Chitinimonas arctica: one gene and its partners. The protein of the gene in region 1 interacts with the protein of each later gene in a pairwise test. Links are inferred from orthologs where the notes say so. Each region holds a gene or a part of one and is shown in the gene's direction. Other genes may lie near its edges.

The links.
Region 2: the proteins of secB (region 1) and secA interact in binary tests that used the Escherichia coli proteins (3 or more experiments, as listed by UniProt). The link is inferred for Chitinimonas arctica from one-to-one orthologs.
Region 3: the proteins of secB (region 1) and FNU76_RS17010 interact in binary tests that used the Escherichia coli proteins (3 or more experiments, as listed by UniProt). The link is inferred for Chitinimonas arctica from one-to-one orthologs.

Annotation. Positions count from the first base shown.
Region 1 is NZ_CP041730.1:3,048,730-3,051,827, reverse strand. The notes cover bases 153-3,098. They hold secB (protein-export chaperone SecB), read left to right. Parts: upstream 153-1,364; coding sequence 1,365-1,832; downstream 1,833-3,098. Other genes in these bases: FNU76_RS13730 (NAD(P)H-dependent glycerol-3-phosphate dehydrogenase), read left to right, coding at 2,259-3,098; FNU76_RS13735 (SH3 domain-containing protein), read left to right, coding at 1,810-2,262; grxC (glutaredoxin 3), read left to right, coding at 1,000-1,257. UniProt on the Escherichia coli protein: One of the proteins required for the normal export of some preproteins out of the cell cytoplasm. It is a molecular chaperone that binds to a subset of precursor proteins, maintaining them in a translocation-competent state.
Region 2 is NZ_CP041730.1:2,304,167-2,307,597, reverse strand. What follows is about bases 100-3,378. They hold secA (preprotein translocase subunit SecA), read left to right. Parts: upstream 100-469; coding sequence 470-3,178; downstream 3,179-3,378. Other genes in these bases: FNU76_RS10525 (substrate-binding periplasmic protein), read right to left, coding at 3,249-3,378; FNU76_RS10535 (M23 family metallopeptidase), read left to right, coding at 100-312. In the rest of the region: more of FNU76_RS10535, read left to right, coding at 1-99; more of FNU76_RS10525, read right to left, coding at 3,379-3,431. UniProt on the Escherichia coli protein: Required for protein export, interacts with the SecYEG preprotein conducting channel.
Region 3 is NZ_CP041730.1:3,730,395-3,733,415, forward strand. What follows is about bases 25-2,893. They hold FNU76_RS17010 (response regulator transcription factor), read left to right. Parts: upstream 25-1,050; coding sequence 1,051-1,737; downstream 1,738-2,893. Other genes in these bases: FNU76_RS17000 (efflux RND transporter periplasmic adaptor subunit), read right to left, coding at 25-480; FNU76_RS17005 (YciI family protein), read right to left, coding at 642-932; FNU76_RS17015 (HAMP domain-containing sensor histidine kinase), read left to right, coding at 1,741-2,893. Also shown: more of FNU76_RS17000, read right to left, coding at 1-24; more of FNU76_RS17015, read left to right, coding at 2,894-3,021. UniProt on the Escherichia coli protein: Response regulator member of the two-component regulatory system CpxA/CpxR which responds to envelope stress response by activating expression of downstream genes including cpxP, degP, dsbA and ppiA.

The DNA of each region.
Region 1 (3,098 bases):
ATCTGGCTTGCACAACCACCTGCGCACCCTTTACGCCCAGTAATTCCGATTAACGCTTGGACCCTACGTATTACCGCGGCTGCTGGCACGTAGTTAGCCGGTCCTTATTCTTCCGGTACTCTCATCCCCACCTAGTATTAGCAGGCAGGATTTGCTCCCGGACAAAAGAGCTTTACAACCCGAAGGCCTTCTTCACTCACGCGGCATGGCTGGATCAGACTTTCGTCCATTGTCCAAAATTCCCCACTGCTGCCTCCCGTAGGAGTCTGGGCCGTGTCTCAGTCCCAGTGTGGCGGATCATCCTCTCAGACCCGCTACGGATCGTTGCCTTGGTGAGCCTTTACCCCACCAACTAGCTAATCCGACATCGGCCGCTCGTATAGCGCGAGGTCTTGCGAGCCCCCGCTTTCATCCGTAGATCGTATGCGGTATTAGCTATCCTTTCGGATAGTTATCCCCCACTACACGGTACGTTCCGATGCATTACTCACCCGTTCGCCACTAACTTGAGGAGCAAGCCCCTCAAATCCGTTCGACTTGCATGTGTAAAGCATGCCGCCAGCGTTCAATCTGAGCCAGGATCAAACTCTTGAGTTCAATCTCTGTTTTTGAAACAAAACTGGCATTGCTTGATTCAACAGCCTAAGCCGTCAAATCTCGTAAGCCTTTAGCCTAAAGCCAAGTGCCTACGCTTATCGGTTGTATCTTGTTAAAGAGCGTTTGCTTGTTCAGACTAACTCGGCTAACATCGTGTGTTTCGCTTCGTTTTTGTCTGCGTCAGCAGCAGAGAAGCGAACTATACGCACCACCCCGCCGGCCGTCAACACCCTTCTGTAAAACTTACCGGGGAACGGCGCGGGAATTCAATAAGTCATTGATCCATAATACAGGGTGCGCGCAAAGAATTTTACCGCGCTTGGCGGGTCTTGAAACAGACGGTTTCGGAACACATATATAAGTTTAGTGGCTAGTTCTAACACGGCTTATCTTGGAGAAACCATGGCCAGCATCACCATGTACAGTACCGCTGTCTGTCCTTTTTGCATCAGCGCCGAACGTTTGCTGCTCAGCAAGGGGGTGGCGCAGATAGACAAGGTCCGCGTCGACCTCGATCCGGACCGCCGGACGGAGATGATGACGCGCACAGGTAGGCGTACTGTTCCGCAGATCTATATCGATGACTACCATGTCGGCGGCTTCGACGACCTCGTCGCCCTGAATCGCGCCGGCAAGCTAGACCCGCTGCTCGCGCAATAGGGACGCATCTCATCCGTCCTTAGACGCGAATGGCACTGTCCGACTGAATCTGCGATGATTCGGCCGCTATTTTCGTTTCTACACCAACCCGTTTCGCAGGAGTCGCCATGAGCGATCAGCAAGTCCAACCCATCTTCGCAATCGAAAAACTCTTCGTCAAAGACCTGTCGCTGGAAGTACCGAACGCGCCGCAGATCTATCTCGAACCGCAGCAGCCGGAAATCGAAATGCAGCTGCACACCGCCACGCAGCAACTGGACGACGGTTACTACGAAAACGTGTTGACCGTCACGGTTACCGCCAAGGTAGGCGAGAAGACCGTCTTCCTGGCCGAAGTGGCGCAAGGCGGCATCTTCCAGATCCGCCATATTCCGAACGAAGACCTGGAACCCATCCTGGGCATGGCTTGCCCGAACATCCTCTTCCCGTACGTGCGCGAAGTGGTGTCGGACCTGGTGACCCGCGCCGGCTTCCCACCGGTCATCCTGGCTCCCATCAATTTCGAGCAGCTGTATATGCAGCGCCAAGCACAGCAGCAGGCCGTAAGCCAAGATGCGCCTAGCACTGTTCAGTAAGGGTATCGCCGCCGGCCTGCTGGGCCTGGCGGCAATTTCCGCGACCGCGCTGGAGTTCCGTTCTGTAGCGGAACACGGCGCGGTTTTTTATGACACCCCCTCGGCGCAGGCGAAGCGCTTGTTTGTCGCCAGCAAAGGCCTGCCGGTAGAGGTCCTGGTGGACAACAAGGATTGGCTGCGCGTGCGCGACCAATCCGGCGCGCTGGCCTGGGTCGAGAAGAAGACGCTGAGCGCCAAGCGCACTGTCGTGGTCGCCCAAAGCAAGGCGGAAGTACGTAGCGCGGCCGATATCAAGGCGTCGCTATTGTTTACGGCGGAGAAAGCCGTGCTGTTCGATCTGCTGGAGACCGGCAAGACAGGCTGGGTCAAGGTCAGGCATCGCGACGGCGCGATGGGCTATATACGCATCGAAGAGGTATGGGGCATATGAAGATAGCCGTGATGGGCGCGGGCGCCTGGGGTACGGCGCTGGCCATGAGTTTCGCCAGGCATCACGCGGTGAGCCTATGGGCGCGCGATACTGCCCAGATCGAAAGCATGCGCGCGGCCGGTGAAAACCAGCGCTATCTGGCCGGCCAGCCTTTCCCGGCTCAGTTGACCTTGCAAGCCGAGCTCGGCGTTGCCGTCGCGGACGCCGACCTGGTCCTGGTGGTCACCCCCACCGCCGGTTTGCGCCCTTCCCTGCGCGCCCTGACAACGTTGGGCAGTACGCTGCCGGTGTTGTGGGCTTGCAAGGGGCTGGAGGCGGACACCCAGCTACCCGCCCACGAGGTCGCCGCCGCCGAACTGCCCGCTACGGTTTCGCGCGGGATATTGACCGGCCCCAGCTTTGCCCAGGAAGTTGCCGCCGGCCTGCCGGCCGCGCTGACCCTGGCCTCCGAAGATGCCGGCTTTGCCGACGAATGGGCGGCAGCCTTGAATTCCAGCCGCCTGCGCATCTATTCCAGCAACGATATCATCGGCGCGGAAATCGGCGGCGCGGTAAAGAACATCATGGCGATCGCAGCCGGCGTGGGCGACGGCCTCAAATTGGGGCACAACGCCCGCGCGGCGCTATTGACGCGCGGCCTGGCCGAGATCACCCGTTTCGGGGTAGCCCTGGGCGCCCGGCCGGAAACCTTCAATGGCCTATCCGGTCTGGGCGACCTGATCCTTACCTGTACCGGCGACCTCTCGCGCAATCGCAAGGTGGGCCTGCTGCTGGCCGAGGGCAAGCCCTTGGCCGAGATCATCCGCAATCTGGGCCATGTGGCGGAAGGCGTGAAT
Region 2 (3,431 bases), 740 kb from region 1 along the record:
GTGGGAACCGCTATTTTTGCCGCTGCCGGCGGCAAGGTGCTCAAGGCGGAGTACCACAACGAGTATGGTAATATGGTCGAAATTGAGCATGGCAACGGTATAATCAGTCGCTACGCACACGCCTCGCAGTTGCTGGTCAAGGTCGGCGAGGAAGTCAGGACCGGCCAGAAATTGGCACTGCTGGGTAGTACCGGCCGTTCGACCGGCCCCCATCTGCACTTCGAGATACGTTACAAGGGTGTGCCGCAGAACCCGTTGTATTTCCTGCAGCTGGGCGCCAAGCCCGCGACAGTCAAATTGGCGTCCGATTGAAATAGCATGTGATGGCCCCATCTTGGGTGGGTAGGCATGGCCTAGTGCCTAGGAATTCATACTGCACGGCGGATCGGTTTTCCCCGGTCCGCCGTGTTTTTGCGCATACGCGCGACGACTTGAACAAGGTTGGCCGAATGGCCTGTCTGGAAATACGATGATCGCTTCCCTTCTGAAGAAAGTATTCGGTAGCCGAAATGACCGGCTGCTTAAGCTGTACGGTGTCACCGTTCGCCAGATCAACGCTCTGGAAGGCCAGATGCAGGCGTTGTCGGATACCGAGCTGCAGGCCAAGACCGCCGAGTTCAAGGAGCGCCTGGGCAAGGGCGAGACGCCGGCCGATATCCTGCCGGAAGCCTTCGCGGTGTGCCGTGAAGCGTCCAAGCGGGTCATGAACATGCGCCATTTCGATGTGCAGCTGATCGGCGGCATGGCGCTCAACGACGGCAAGATCGCCGAAATGCGCACCGGTGAGGGCAAGACCCTGGTCGGCACCCTGCCCACCTACCTGAATGCCTTGTCCGGCAAGGGTGTGCACGTGGTCACGGTGAATGATTACCTGGCCCAGCGCGATGCCAATACCATGGCCAAGCTGTATAACTTCCTCGGCCTGACCGTCGGGGTCAACCTCGGCCAGATGCCGCCCGACCAGAAGCGCGTGGCCTACGGCTCGGATATCACCTACGGTACCAACAACGAATTCGGCTTCGACTATCTGCGCGACAATATGGCCTATACGGCGCCCGAGCGGGTGCAGCGCGGCTTGAACTTCGCCGTGGTGGACGAAGTGGACTCCATCCTGATCGACGAAGCCCGCACCCCGCTGATCATCTCCGGCCAGGCCGACGACAATATCGACCTGTATGCCCAGATCAACCTGCTGGCGCCGAAATTGACCCGCCAGGAGAAGGAAGACAGCACCGAGGGCGATTTTTGGGTGGATGAGAAGGCCCACCAGGTGATCCTGTCCGAACAAGGCCACGAGCACGCCGAGCAGTTGCTGACGGAGGCAGGCCTGATCGGCCCGGGCGACAGCCTGTACGCCACCACCAATATCGGCTTGATGCACCATCTGTATGCGGCCTTGCGTGCCCATGCCCTGTATCACCGGGACCAGCATTACGTGGTGCAGGATGGCGAGGTCGTCATCGTGGACGAGTTCACCGGTCGCCTGATGTCGGGCCGGCGCTGGGGCGAAGGCCTGCACCAGGCGGTGGAAGCCAAGGAAGGTTTGGTGATCAACAAGGAAAACCAGACCCTCGCCACCATTACCCTGCAGAATTATTTCCGGATGTATAGCAAGCTGTCCGGCATGACCGGTACGGCCGATACCGAAGCCTACGAATTCCAGCAGATCTACGGTCTGGAAACCGTCATTATTCCGACCAACCGTCCCATGGTTCGTCGCGACATGAACGATCAGGTGTTCCGCACCTCGGCCGAAAAGTTCGGCGCCATCCTGGTCGATATCAAGGATTGCCAGGAGCGCGGCCAGCCGGTGCTGGTCGGTACCACCTCCATCGAGAATTCCGAGCTCCTGTCCAGCCAGCTGACCGAAGCCGGTTATGCGCACAATGTCTTGAATGCCAAGCAGCATGCCCGCGAAGCCGAGATCATCGTGCAGGCGGGTAGCCCCGGCATGATCACCATCGCCACCAATATGGCCGGCCGTGGGACCGACATCGTGCTGGGCGGCAATATCGAGCCGCAGATCAAGCGGGTAGAGGCCGATGCCTCTCTGTCCGAAACCGAAAAGCGCCTGGCGGTGGACAAGCTGCGCGCCGAGTGGACCATCCTGCACGACAAGGTCGTCGCGTCGGGTGGCTTGCATATCATCGGTACCGAACGGCATGAAAGCCGCCGGATCGACAACCAGTTGCGTGGCCGCGCGGGCCGCCAGGGCGACCCGGGTTCCAGCCGTTTCTACCTGGGTATGGAAGACCAGTTGCTGCGTATCTTCGCCGCCGACCGGATCGGCGCGCTGATGGAACGTCTCAAGTTGCCGGAAGGCGAAGCGATCGAGTCGAGCCTGCTGAGCCGGGCCATCGAAAATGCCCAGCGCAAGGTGGAAGGCCGCAACTTCGATATCCGTAAGCAACTGCTGGAGTACGACGACGTCTCCAACGAACAGCGCAAAGCCATCTACGCCCAGCGCAACGAGTTGCTGGAATCGACCGATATTTCCGAGACCATCGCCAATCTGCGCGATGGCGTGCTCGCCGATACGGTGGAACAGTACCTCCCCGCCGGCAGCATGGAAGAACAGTGGGATGTCCCTGGCCTGGAAAAAGCCCTGCTTGAATTCCAGCTGACCGTGCCGGTGAGCCAGTGGCTCAAGGACGAAACCGCGCTGGAAATCGAACAGCTGAAGGAACGGGTGGTTGCCGCCGCGCGCGATGCCTATATCGCCAAGACCGATGCGGTCGGCGTGGACGTGATGCGTCATTTCGAGCGGGCACTGATGCTGCAGATCCTCGACCAGCACTGGCGCGAACACCTTTCCTCGCTGGACCATCTGCGTCAGGGCATCCATCTGCGCAGCTACGGCCAGAAGAATCCCAAGCAGGAATACAAGCGCGAAGCCTTCGAGCTGTTCGAAGGCCTGCTGATGCAGATTCGCCGCGAAGTGGTGCAGTTGGTGATGACCGTGCAGATCCGCTCGCAGGAAGATGTGGAAGCGCTGGCTCAGCACGATGAGCCGGAGATGCAGTTCCATCACGCCGATTACGACGAAGCGCTGGCCGCCAAGCCCGCCGACAACGCAGCGGATCCGCAGACCCGAGCGTATGAAAAAATCGGCCGCAATGATCTCTGCCCCTGCGGTTCGGGTCAGAAATACAAGCATTGCCACGGCAAGCTAGCCTAAAGCAAGCCTTGGAAAATCCGTCATTCCGGTGCCTGCCGGAATGACGGTGGTGGGCACCGGGGCCATGCCCTTACGGTTGCCACCTGGCGATGATCGCGCCTAATTCCCCACTTTGTTGCAGCTTCAGAAGTGCATCGCTCAAGCGTTCCTGCACCAGCGGCGCCTTGGCGCGGAACAGGGCCAGCTGGAAGCTGTAACTGTCGATGGCGGTGGGCAGGATTTCAATTTCCTCGCTTAGGCCGGCCGATTCGAT
Region 3 (3,021 bases), 680 kb from region 1 along the record:
GGCGGCGACGGCGCTCTGTTCGGCAATCTGGTATTGCTCGATCTGCTGCTTCGTCAGTACGCCGCTATCCTTGACTGCCTCGCCGCGGCGGGCATTGGCGCGAGCCAGGCGTAGCGCCGCGGCGGCTTGCTCGACATTGGCAACGGCTTGCCGCACGGCGGCGGCGCCCGACTCGCCGGCCAACTCGGCCAGCAACTGCCCGCGTTTTACCCGGCTACCCACGTCGGCGTGCAGGGCGGTGATCTGCAAGCCGCCCAGTTCGGCGCTGATGCTGGCTTCCTGCCAGGCGGCCAGGGGACCGCTGGCCTGCAGGACGAGCGGCCAATCGGCCGTATATGGCCGTGTCGCCGAAACGGTCAAGGCGGCACGATCGACTTTCGGGGCGGTATCGGAGGCCGCCTTGGGTTTGACCAGTACGGCGCCGCCGGCCAGCAGGATGACGGTGATCGCAGCCAGGCCGAGACGATGGCGGTTTTTCATCGTGGCGCTCCGCCGGGAAAATCATCGGGGGCGCGCTGGAGGGAGGCAAGGCAGGGCATGGGCGGGTATCCGGGGTGGCTGGGTCCGTATACTCGTCGTCCATTCGGTAAGGCGCTGTTAAGGCAGGGTAAAGAAGGGTAAAGATGCGTTGACGTTTCCCGCTAGGTTTCCTTTAGATGGGAAAGATGTTCTGCGGACATGGAAGGGATGAATTCGATGATCTCGTAATCCGCGATCTGCTCGCGGCAGAAGGGATCTTGCCGAATGATCTCCGCCAACTCGGTTTCGCTCTCTACGTTCGCGAATATCACCCCGCCTGTCCGCGGTTCCTTACGGCCCGACAACAGGAATTGACCGCTCTCATAGTAGCGCTCGAGGAACGCGCGGTGCTCCGCGACAAAGCGATCAACTTCCGCCAGCGGTTTCTTGTAGCTGAGGATTAGAAGGAACATCTGGGCAAGACCTTGTGATGGGTGGTTGGCAACAGGGATTGTAAAGACGGGTAAAGATGGGCGGCTCCCGCCGCCGGCACGACTATGATGCAGCGAAGTTCAATCCTAGCCGCTTGCCATGACCCGTGTTCTGTTGGTTGATGATGATATCGAATTAAGCGCCATGTTGGCCGAGTACCTTGAACAGGAGGGCTTTGCCGTGCGCGCGGTGCATGACGGCGAGGCCGGCGTGGATGAGGCCTTGAGCGGACGATATGAGATCGTGGTGCTGGACGTGATGATGCCTCGTCTCAATGGTGTGGAGGCGCTGCGCCGCATTCGCGCCCACAGCCGTATGCCGGTCTTGATGTTGACTGCCCGCGGGGATGATATCGACCGCATTCTCGGCCTGGAGCTGGGAGCCGATGATTACGTACCCAAACCCTGCTCGCCCCGCGAACTGGTGGCCAGGCTACGCGCCATCCTGCGTAGGGGAGCGCCGGCCGATGCGCTGGCGGAAGCGGGCAGTATCCGCTTGGGGCAGTTGCTGTTGTGGCCGGGCCGCTTGCAAGCCGAGTGGCAAGGCCAGCCCCTGCCGCTGACGGGGTCCGAATTCCGCTTGCTGGAGGTGCTGGCGCGCCAAGCGGGCCAGGTGGTGGGTAAGCCGACTCTATCGGAGCGGGCGCTGGGCCGGCCATTGGCGCGCTTTGACCGCAGCATCGATGTGCATATCAGCAGCATCCGGCAAAAGCTGGGTGTAAACGCCGATGGCCGCGCCTGGATTCAGTCCGTGCGTGGCCAGGGTTATATGCTGATCAGGGAGTAGCGCATGGGGCGGCTGTTCTGGAAGTTCTTTATCGCTTTCTGGCTGGCGCTGATGCTGACCATGGTGACGGTCATTGCCGCCGCCTGGTTGCTGCGTTGGTTCGAGCCGGCCGAACAGCGCAGTTTCGAAGCGGAGCGGCTGGGACTGCTGCTACGCAGTACCGCCAGTGTCTTGCAGGACGGCGAGACCGGCGCCGCCATCGCCTTGTTGCGCGACTGGCGCGACCGCGACTTGCAGCCCGGCATCTATGTGGTGGATGAGCGGGATAGGGAGCTGCTGGGTCGTTCCTTGCCCTTGGTGGAACTACAGGCCTTACCGGATCGTGTCGCACAGCCGGCCGGTACGCTGGTCGAGGCACAAGCGCCGGACGGTATGCGCTACCGCATCTTCGCCCGCGAGGCGGAGGCGCTGCGCCTGTTGGCCGATGCCAAGCCCAAGCCGCCGTCCATCCTCGTTCCCATTGCGGTGTCGGCCGGGGGCAGCCTGGCGATCAGCGCCTTGCTGGCCTGGTATTTCTCCAAGCCCATCCGCAGCTTGCGTTGGGCCTTGCATAACGCCGCCGAAGGCCGGCTGGATACCCGGGTGCAAGTGCGTATGGGCCGTCGCCGCGACGAAATCGCCGATCTGGGCCGCGATTTCGACCGCATGGCCCAGCAATTGCAACAATTGGTCGGTGCGCAGCAGCGCTTGTTGCACGACGTCTCGCACGAGTTGCGCTCGCCCCTGGCGCGCATGCAGGCCGCCATCGGCCTGGCCAGGCAGCGGCCCGAGCGTATGGCGTCCAGCCTGGAGCGGGTGGAGCGGGAAGTGTTGCGGCTGGACGGCCTGGTAGGCGAGTTGCTGACCCTGGCCCGCCTGGAGGCCGGTGCCGCCGACGTGGCGCGGGAAACGGTGGACCTGGTCGAGCTGGTGGCCGCCATCGCCGACGATGCCCAATTCGAAGCGCGCGCCGCCGGCCGGGAGTTGGTGCTGCAGAGCAGCGGTGAATTCATCGCCGAAGTGGAAGGCGAATTACTGTACCGCGCCTTCGAGAATGTGATCCGCAATGCCGTCAAATACACCGCGCCGGCGACCAGCGTGGACGTGGAGGTATGGGCGGATGCCGAACGCCTGCGTGTCAGCGTTGCCGACCGCGGGCCTGGCGTGGCCGCCGGCGATATGGCGCGCATGTTCGAGCCCTTCCGCCGGCTGGACGAAAACCCGGCGGTGGCCGGCTTCGGGCTGGGCCTGGCCATCGCCCGGCGCGCGGTCGAGTCGCATGGCGGCTGGATCGAGGCAAGTGCC